Regions from separate parts of the Bradyrhizobium sp. CB2312 genome, predicted to be linked through region 3. Evidence: predicted binding sites of a transcription regulator. Region 3 holds the regulator's gene; each other region holds the start of a gene.
The links. The regulator LexA, encoded in region 3, represses DNA repair genes until DNA is damaged. The targets are predictions, from matches to a motif close to TGTTCNNNNTGTGTTCNG.

Region 1 (2,202 bases), 120 kb from region 3:
TGGAACCGCCCCTTAAGCCCCGAAAATCACCCGGTGCATGATGCGCCCGGGCACCAGGGTGAACAGGCCCGCGATCACCAGCGCGCCGGCGAAAATGAAGATCATCATTCGCCGGTGATCGGCGACGCGATGGGTGTGCGCCCGCCAAACCGCGAGCGGCAGCACGACGAGCGTGAAGATCGACAAGAGATGGATCGGGCTGAACGGCCCGACCAGACGGATCTGGTGGATCCAGAACGACGACGCCGCCACTACGGTCATCAGCACCACCCAGATCCAGCCGAACGTCCGGTGCGGCAACGTTCCCTTGGGCGCGGCGAACTGGACGAGGCCGAGCACGAAGGCGGCCATCGCGGCGAAAGCATGCAGCGGGATCGCTGGAGCGGCCTCAAGCAGCGGCGCAAGGCTCATGCGGAGCATCCTCCGGCGGAACAGCTATGTAAACAGGATTAACATCAAGTTAATACCATTCACATCGCCACCGGTCAAAGGCTTGAGGCAGCACCTGAGGCGAGCCCGGAAAAACCGAGCTTTGCCCGTCAATTGGTAAGGAATCCTGTCGCTTTACGCGAGCGGCCGGCGTTCGCGGCGAGACGCCCGTGAGCCTCAGAACGGGATATCGTCGTCCATGTCGCTGTTGCGGCCACCGCCGCCGGCGGCCACGGGACGGCGCGGTGCGCTGCTGACGGGACCCGAGGAGCCGAAATCGCCGCCCGGCTCGTCGCCGAAGCTGCCGCCTCCTCCGCCGCCGCCGCGGCCGTCGAGCATCGTCAGCGTCGAGTTGAAGCCCTGCAGCACGACCTCGGTGGAGTACTTCTCGGCGCCGCTCTGGTCGGTCCATTTGCGGGTCTGGAGCGCGCCCTCGATGTAAACCTTGGCGCCCTTCTTCAGATACTGCTCGGCGACCTTGCAGAGACCTTCATTGAAGATCACGACGCGGTGCCACTCGGTCTTTTCCTTGCGCTCGCCGCTGTTCTTGTCGCGCCAGGTCTCCGAGGTGGCGATGCTCAAATTCGCGATCGGCCGCCCGTCCTGGGTGCGGCGGATTTCAGGATCCTTGCCGAGATTTCCAACCAGAATGACCTTGTTGACGCTTCCCGCCATCGCCGCTCTCCACTCCAAATGCCACTGAATTTCAAAAGGCCGAACCCGCGCGCCGCGAAGCTCCGCCGCCCCGTTGAGCCGACCCTATACGCTCGCGCGAGGCGATCAGTCCGTCCCCCCCGGGGTTATCCCCACATATAGCATCCGCCCTCAACTTGTTCCAGATTTGTTCTTATGCAGGCCACAGTGAACGCGTGGCAGGAGCGCGCTGAGATGACGTCAAAAATCGCGAACGTCGAATGGAACTTTTTCGAGTTCCCGGTAACGGGCAAAAGCGGTTAGCATTCATCAAGTTAGAAGCGCTTCACAAGGTCTCTGGCTGTTGCATTTCGGAGACGGACTCTGCCTCCCCGTTAAGCTACGCTCGCCTTGGAATTGAGTTCATATGGGCGTCGCGCCTGATCAACCGCTTCGGGGACTTCAAAGAAGCGGACGAAACTGGGGAGACTGCAATGAATAAGATTTTGATTGGTGCAATCGGTGCCATGGCGTTGAGCCTGTCGGCTCCCGCAAGCGCGGCGGATCTCGCAGCGCGTCCCTACACGAAGGCCCCGCCGCCGGTCGTGGCGACCGTTTACGACTGGAGCGGCTTCTACATCGGCATCAACGGCGGCGGCGGTTCGGCCCGCAAGTGCTGGGACTTCGTCGGCGTTGGCGGCGCTCTCTTCGGCGAGGGCTGCCATAGTGCGACCGGCGGTACGGCCGGTGGCCAAGTCGGCTATCGCTGGCAGTCGGCCAACTGGGTGTTCGGACTGGAAGGCCAGGGCAACTGGGCGGATTTCTCCGGCGACAACATCAGTGCGGTCAGCGGCCTGCGCGATCGCTCCAAGATCGACGCCTTCGGCCTGATCACCGGCCAGATGGGCTATGCCTGGAATAACGTGCTGTTCTACGTGAAGGGCGGCGGCGCGGTCGTCAGCGATCGCTATCGCAGCTACGATGTCCCGACCGGTCTCGAATTCGACCGGGCCAGCGAGACCCGCTGGGGCGGCGCCGTGGGGGCCGGCGTCGAGTTCGGATTCGCGCCGAACTGGACCGTCGGCTTCGAGTACGATCACCTCTTCCTCGGCACCCGTACCATCGGCTTCAGCGGCTCCG
Region 2 (2,202 bases), 960 kb from region 3:
GCGGAAGCTTGGGCGAAATAAAAACGCCGCCCGCTTAAATTGAGCGCGGGCGGCGGCTTTCCAGCCCCGGGTGGGAATGAGCAATTTCCCGGTGATGAATAGTGTGCACAACCTATGCCAAGGTTTTGTGTCACGTGGCGGGACATCGCTGAGGTGGATTTAGGACGTTCGCACACCGCAAAAATCAACTTAGGACACCGAGGGTCAAATACGGACAGCCCTCGATCTCTGGTGCTGTCCTAATGTGAGGCGCAAGAAGCGGCTTAAGCCAACGGTTGAACGATACCGGCCGAAGTTCGCTGACGAGGAATGAAAGAGGCCGCCAACTGAGGCGGCCTTACTCCTCGTCCTCTCTTTCTGGCAGCGGATGCAATCTGTTCCCGAGAAAGGTGCTGGGGATGGGTAGCCGGAGCAGCTCCAGCGAGTATCTGCAAATCTGCTGCGTGCGCTCGATTTCTGTGGCGATTAGTGCGGTCTGAACGGCGATTTTGTGAGAATAGTCCGACATAGCGGCACTCCCTGGTAGCAGGCGGGAGCGCTCTCGGTCTCTCAGCCACCGACGCCTACGGGCAGAGCCTCGGCCGGTGATGCATGTAAACTGCCACGGGTTGCATCGGTTTAAAATTGAATTTAGGGGCGAAAAGCCGACTGAGGCGGCCTCTGGCGCAAACTGCGCATCCATTCGGCCTAGTCTGTTCGAGGCAAGAACAGAAGAACAGGGGCCATGAACAGAACTAGGCCCGCCGCGAACAAATTAGGACACCGCAAAATTCAACTTAGGACACTGGGGCTTAAATACGGACAGTACCCGATCTCTGAAAAGAACATATTGCGAACAGAGAACAGACAGTGTACATTGCTTTTATCGCCGAGCGCCTCGCCAATCGTTTGTCCCACACGCGAATCCTCGCCATAAGGAGCACGACCCAATGTCCGCCACTGCCCTGCGTATCGTCGAAGGATCTTCCATGGACAAGAGTAAAGCCCTGGCCGCCGCGCTCTCCCAGATCGAGCGCCAATTCGGCAAGGGATCGGTGATGAAGCTGGGCAAGAACGACCGGTCCATGGACATCGAGGCGGTGTCCTCCGGCTCGCTCGGGCTCGATATCGCGCTCGGCATCGGCGGTCTGCCCAAGGGGCGCATCGTCGAGATCTACGGGCCGGAATCCTCGGGCAAGACCACGCTGGCGCTGCACACGGTGGCGGAAGCGCAAAAGAAGGGCGGCATCTGCGCCTTCATCGACGCCGAGCACGCGCTCGACCCGGTCTATGCCCGCAAGCTGGGCGTCAACATCGACGAACTCCTGATCTCGCAGCCCGACACTGGCGAGCAGGCGCTGGAAATCTGCGACACGCTGGTGCGCTCGGGTGCGGTGGACGTGCTGGTGGTCGATTCGGTCGCGGCCCTGGTGCCGAAGGCCGAGCTCGAAGGCGAGATGGGCGATGCGCTGCCGGGCCTGCAGGCACGTCTGATGAGCCAGGCGCTGCGCAAGCTGACCGCCTCCATCAACAAGTCCAACACCATGGTGATCTTCATCAACCAGATCCGCATGAAGATCGGTGTGATGTACGGCTCGCCCGAAACCACGACCGGCGGCAACGCGCTGAAGTTCTACGCCTCCGTCCGCCTCGACATCCGCCGCATCGGCGCGATCAAGGAGCGCGACGAAGTGGTCGGCAACACCACGCGCGTCAAGGTGGTGAAGAACAAGCTGGCGCCGCCCTTCAAGCAGGTCGAGTTCGACATCATGTACGGCGAGGGCGTTTCCAAGATGGGCGAGATCCTCGATCTCGGCGTCAAGGCCGGCATCGTCGAGAAGTCGGGCGCCTGGTTCTCCTATGACAGCCAGCGCCTCGGCCAGGGCCGCGAGAACTCGAAAGCGTTCTTGAAGGCCAACCCCGACATCACCGCCAAGATCGAGACCTCGATCCGCCAGAACTCCGGCCTGATCTCCGAGCAGATTTTGGCCGGCACGCCTGAGAGCGACGCCGACGGCGAGGAGCCGGCGGAGGAATAAGCCTTACCGCGAAAAGTTTTCGCGAGGAGCGGGCACTGAGGACGTTGAGTTGCCGACGTCTTCGGTGCCCGTTTCGTTTGGTGGTACAAGAGATATCGGATCAGTTGTTGAGCCCGGGATCGCTGTGAGTTGGAATCAATCCGAGGTCATTGCCGCTCGCCGGATCATTATTGAGACGGCGAAA
Region 3 (2,202 bases):
TACCGTCGATCTCGGTGTTGCCGCTGATACCCTGGACGCCACCACCGCGGGCATCCGCCGCGCCCGCGAGAGCGGCGCCGACATCCTGATCACCACCGGCGGCGCCTCGGTCGGCGACCACGATCTGGTCCAGCAAGCGCTGAAGGCCGAGGGCATCGCGATGACGTTCTGGAAGATCGCGATGCGGCCCGGCAAGCCGATGATGCATGGACACCTGGCGGCGATGCGCGTGATCGGCCTGCCCGGCAACCCCGTGTCATCCTATGTGTGTGCCTTCCTGTTCATGGTGCCTCTGATTCGCGCGCTGTCGGGCCGTTCCGTGATTCACCATCGCCGCGAGCGCGCGGTGCTCGGCCGCGATGTCGGCGCCAACGACCAGCGCGAGGATTATCTGCGCGCCCGCCTGGAGACGCGCGACGACGGCACGTTGATCGCCCTTCCCGTCAATCACCAGGATTCCTCGCTGCTTGCGAATCTCGCTGCGGCACAGGCACTTCTCGTGCGCGCGCCGTTCGCGCCGAAGGCCGAAGCCGGCACACCTTGCGAGGTGCTGCGCCTGCCGGTCTGAACGCGCAGGCCACACGCGTGGCGCGAACTTTGTCGCGTTCACGGTAAATTAAGCAGTTGCGGAACATGTATCGAACATATAGTGTCCGTTCATGATTTGTTTCGAGCATGCAGCGACTTATCGCTGAATTCATCGTCTCGGAATCGAACGACATCAACCGGGGGATTTTGGTCGAGATGTTAACGCGCAAACAGTACGAGCTCCTGCGGTTCATCAGCGAGCGACTGAAGGAAAGCGGCGTGCCGCCATCCTTCGACGAGATGAAGGACGCGCTCGACCTGCGCTCGAAATCAGGCATCCATCGCCTGATCACCGCGCTCGAGGAGCGCGGCTTCATCCGCCGCCTGCCCAACCGCGCCCGCGCCATCGAGGTGATCAAGCTGCCTGAGCTGCAGGCCGCCGCCGGCAATCGTCGCGGCTTCACGCCGAGCGTCATCGAGGGCAACCTCGGCAAGGTCCGCACGACCTCCAGCCCGCCCGCGGACGAGGGCGAGCGTCCCGTCGCGGTGCCCGTGATGGGCCGTATCGCGGCCGGCACGCCGATCGAGGCGTTGCAGACCCGCAGCCACACCATTAGCGTCCCGCCCGACATGCTCGGCTCTGGCGAGCACTACGCGCTCGAAGTGCGCGGCGATTCCATGGTGGAAGCCGGCATACTCGACGGCGACATGGCGCTGATCCAGCGCAACGAGAGCGCCGACACCGGCGACATCGTGGTGGCGCTGATCGACGACGAGGAAGCGACCTTGAAGCGCTTCCGCCGCCGCGGCGCCTCGATCGCGCTCGAGCCCGCCAATGCGGCCTATGAGGTACGCATCCTGCCGCCGAACCGGGTCAAGATTCAGGGCAAGCTGATCGGGCTTTATCGGAAGTACTGATACCGGAAGTACTGAGCGCGCTGTCCGCGCGCTTCGATCGGCATCGCCGACCAGAGATCGGAGCGGATGATTGTCCGCTCGCGCTGGATAGTCTTTCTGGTTTCGCGCAGATTATCCGGCCCCTCCCCCGGCGCTACATCCTCGCCACGCCGCACGAAGCAGCACGGCTTCGGCTGCGAAGGTTCGAGGAGACCTCATGCGCAAGATCATCCTGAGCACAGTAGCCGCGGTGCTGGTCGCAGCATCAGCGTCGCAAGCCGTTGCCGCACCATCGCACCGCCATGTCCGCAAGGACGTGGCCAAGGAGACTGCAATGAGCGAGCAAGTCCGAAACGCGCGCAATGCGCTGACGCAACCGTCACAAGCGGTCTGGCCATATTCCGGCTGGTCGGCGCCGGCTGGCCGCTGACACCCCCACCGAATGCACGAAAGCAGACTTTGTTCCCAGCGGATTCGGGAAAGATAATGTGATCGCACGCTGCGGCAGCGAGCCGCAGATTTGCCTACAACCGCGCAGACGCTATTATGCTTCCACTCTGATAGAGGCCTGCGCCTCGTAAGACAGAGGCACGGGTTGCTATCTCCGCATGAGGAGCACCCACGATGTGTGACTACAGCCTGCATGCCGTCGCATCGCGCCCTGCCGAGGTCGGCGAGACGATCGTGACGACAACGTTCCGCGGCACCTCGACGCGCGGCTTTGCCTCCGCGGCCGATCCGACCGTCGCGGTCTGCCTGCTGCCGGGAACGGAGCTC
Region 4 (2,202 bases), 120 kb from region 3:
GCGAGCTCCTCGCGCGCCCACTCGCTCTCGGTTTCCCGATAGCGGCGATTGATGTTGGTGATCACGCCCTCGAACGGCTTCTTGGTGTCGTAGGAACGGACGCCATCCTCGTAGGAGAACTTGATCTCGTCCTCGCCGGAGCCGTGGAGGATCGCGTTCTGCGTCTTCTTCGGCAGATCCTTCCATTTGGTGGTCAGCGTGAACTTGTAGTGCTTGCCGAGCGCCGTCAGCGTCTGCGTGTAGTAGGGTGACGACGACTTGGCCCAGGGCGCGATTGCACCCTTGCCAATGGCGAGCTCCTTGTCGGGGATGACGAGGTCCTCGTCGACATGCTGCTCGACGCCGAGGCCGCCGCAGGCCGGGCAGGCGCCATAGGGATTGTTGAAGGAGAACAGGCGCGGCTCGATCTCGGGGATGGTGAAGCCGGAGACGGGGCAGGCGAACTTTTCCGAGAACAGGATGCGCTCGGGGCCGCTCTTGTCGTGGATCTTTGCGGTCTTCTTTTTCTCCTCCGCGGGCGCGGCCGCGGGCGCGTCGGCGAACTCGACGACGGCGAGGCCCTCGGCGAGCTTCAGCGCGGTCTCGAAGCTTTCAGCGAGGCGCTGGCCGATGTCGGCGCGGACCACGATGCGGTCGACCACGACGTCGATGTCGTGCGGGAATTTCTTGTCGAGGCTAGGGGCTTCGGCCAGCTCGTAGAAGGTGCCGTCGATCTTGACGCGCTGGAAGCCCTTCTTGAGCCATTCGGCGAGCTCCTTGCGGTACTCTCCCTTGCGGCCGCGCACGACCGGGGCGAGCAGATAGAGGCGGGTGCCTTCCGGCAGCGCCAGCACGCGGTCGACCATCTGCGAGACGGTCTGGCTCTCGATCGGCAGGCCCGTGGCCGGCGAATAGGGCACGCCGACGCGCGCCCAGAGCAGGCGCATGTAGTCGTAGATCTCGGTGACGGTGCCGACGGTCGAGCGCGGATTCTTCGAGGTCGTCTTCTGCTCGATCGAGATCGCCGGCGACAGGCCGTCGATCTGGTCGACGTCAGGCTTCTGCATCATCTCCAGGAACTGGCGGGCATAGGCCGAGAGCGACTCGACGTAGCGCCGCTGGCCCTCGGCATAGATCGTGTCGAAGGCGAGCGAGGATTTGCCGGAGCCGGAGAGGCCCGTGAACACCACAAGCTTGTCGCGGGGAATCTCGACGTCGATGTTCTTGAGGTTGTGCTCGCGCGCGCCACGGATCGTAATTGCGCGCAGGCTCGAGCCCGCGTTCTGTTGTTGGCGCTTCGCCTTGATCACTTCATCCATCCGAGTTGCCCTCAAGGAATCCCATGGGTGCGCGAGCGCGCCAACGCTGGAGGCGCGCTTCGCCCGGAACCGGGATCGGCGCCGATGGGTATGGCAGCGAACGTAGGAAGAACGAGAGCGGATTTCCAGTGGACTTTGCGAATCGTCAACGGATTGTTGGCGCGCTGGCGGCATCTGGCAGGAGCGAGGACCTCCGGAACAGGCGAAGGGCCGGCGCGAGGCCGGCCCTTTGTTCGCGGTTGAGCGCGGAGTTGGGGAATCCGCGCTGGAGCAAGACTTGGAGGGTTGAACTTGGAGTGCCGGACTTGGAGAGTCCGCTGGAGTAGTTCCTGCGGGCGAACCTGGGTCAGTATTTGGCGATGAGCGGACCGCCCCAGCGGTAGTTGACGCGGATCAGGCCAATATCGATGTCCTGGCCGATCAGATCGGTGTGCGCCGCCAGGCCGCCGACCAGCGTGGCGAAAGCGGCGCCATGGTGGCCGAGGAAGATGTGGTTGTATTCGCCGCCGACCGTCCAGTTTTCGGCAAATCCGTACTCGATGCCGAAGCCGGCGGAGTAGCCCCAGCGGGTCTGGTTGACACTGTTGAATGCTGGCGCGCCCGCGCCCGGAACGAAAGTATCGTACTGGTCGTGGGCCACCGCCGCGCCGGCCTTGCCGTAGAACAGCAGGCTGTTCACGGCGTAGCCGAGCTGACCGGTGAACAGGCCGAAGCTGTTGATCTTGGTCTGGTTGGTCAGCGGCGCCAGCACCACGCTGACATTGCTGCCCTTGAAGTCGGCCCAGTTGCCCTGGCCTTCCACACCGAGAACCCAGTGGCCCTTCTGCCAGCGATAGCCGATCTGGCCGCCGACGGTGCCGCCGCTCGCGTTGTGACAGCCTTCGCCGATCGGCGGGTCGACCGC

Region 1: the regulator LexA is predicted to act here: its motif matches at 1,261-1,278, upstream of QA642_RS24360 (single-stranded DNA-binding protein).
Region 2: the regulator LexA is predicted to act here: its motif matches at 821-838, upstream of recA (recombinase RecA).
Region 4: the regulator LexA is predicted to act here: its motif matches at 1,395-1,412, upstream of uvrA (excinuclease ABC subunit UvrA).

What each region holds. Positions count from the first base shown of each region.
Region 1 is NZ_CP121668.1:4,962,182-4,964,383, reverse strand. Features, by position in the region: gene QA642_RS24365 (DUF2306 domain-containing protein) at 13-411, opposite strand; gene QA642_RS24360 (single-stranded DNA-binding protein) at 607-1,104, opposite strand; gene QA642_RS24355 (outer membrane beta-barrel protein) at 1,557-2,202, shown strand, end outside.
Region 2 is NZ_CP121668.1:3,879,238-3,881,439, forward strand. Features, by position in the region: gene recA (recombinase RecA) at 930-2,018, shown strand; gene QA642_RS18735 (hypothetical protein) at 2,068-2,202, shown strand, end outside.
Region 3 is NZ_CP121668.1:4,839,195-4,841,396, reverse strand. Features, by position in the region: gene glp (gephyrin-like molybdotransferase Glp) at 1-568, shown strand, start outside; gene lexA (transcriptional repressor LexA) at 745-1,446, shown strand; gene QA642_RS23765 (hypothetical protein) at 1,643-1,855, shown strand; gene QA642_RS23760 (hypothetical protein) at 2,050-2,202, shown strand, end outside.
Region 4 is NZ_CP121668.1:4,958,581-4,960,782, forward strand. Features, by position in the region: gene uvrA (excinuclease ABC subunit UvrA) at 1-1,298, opposite strand, end outside; gene QA642_RS24345 (outer membrane beta-barrel protein) at 1,645-2,202, opposite strand, start outside.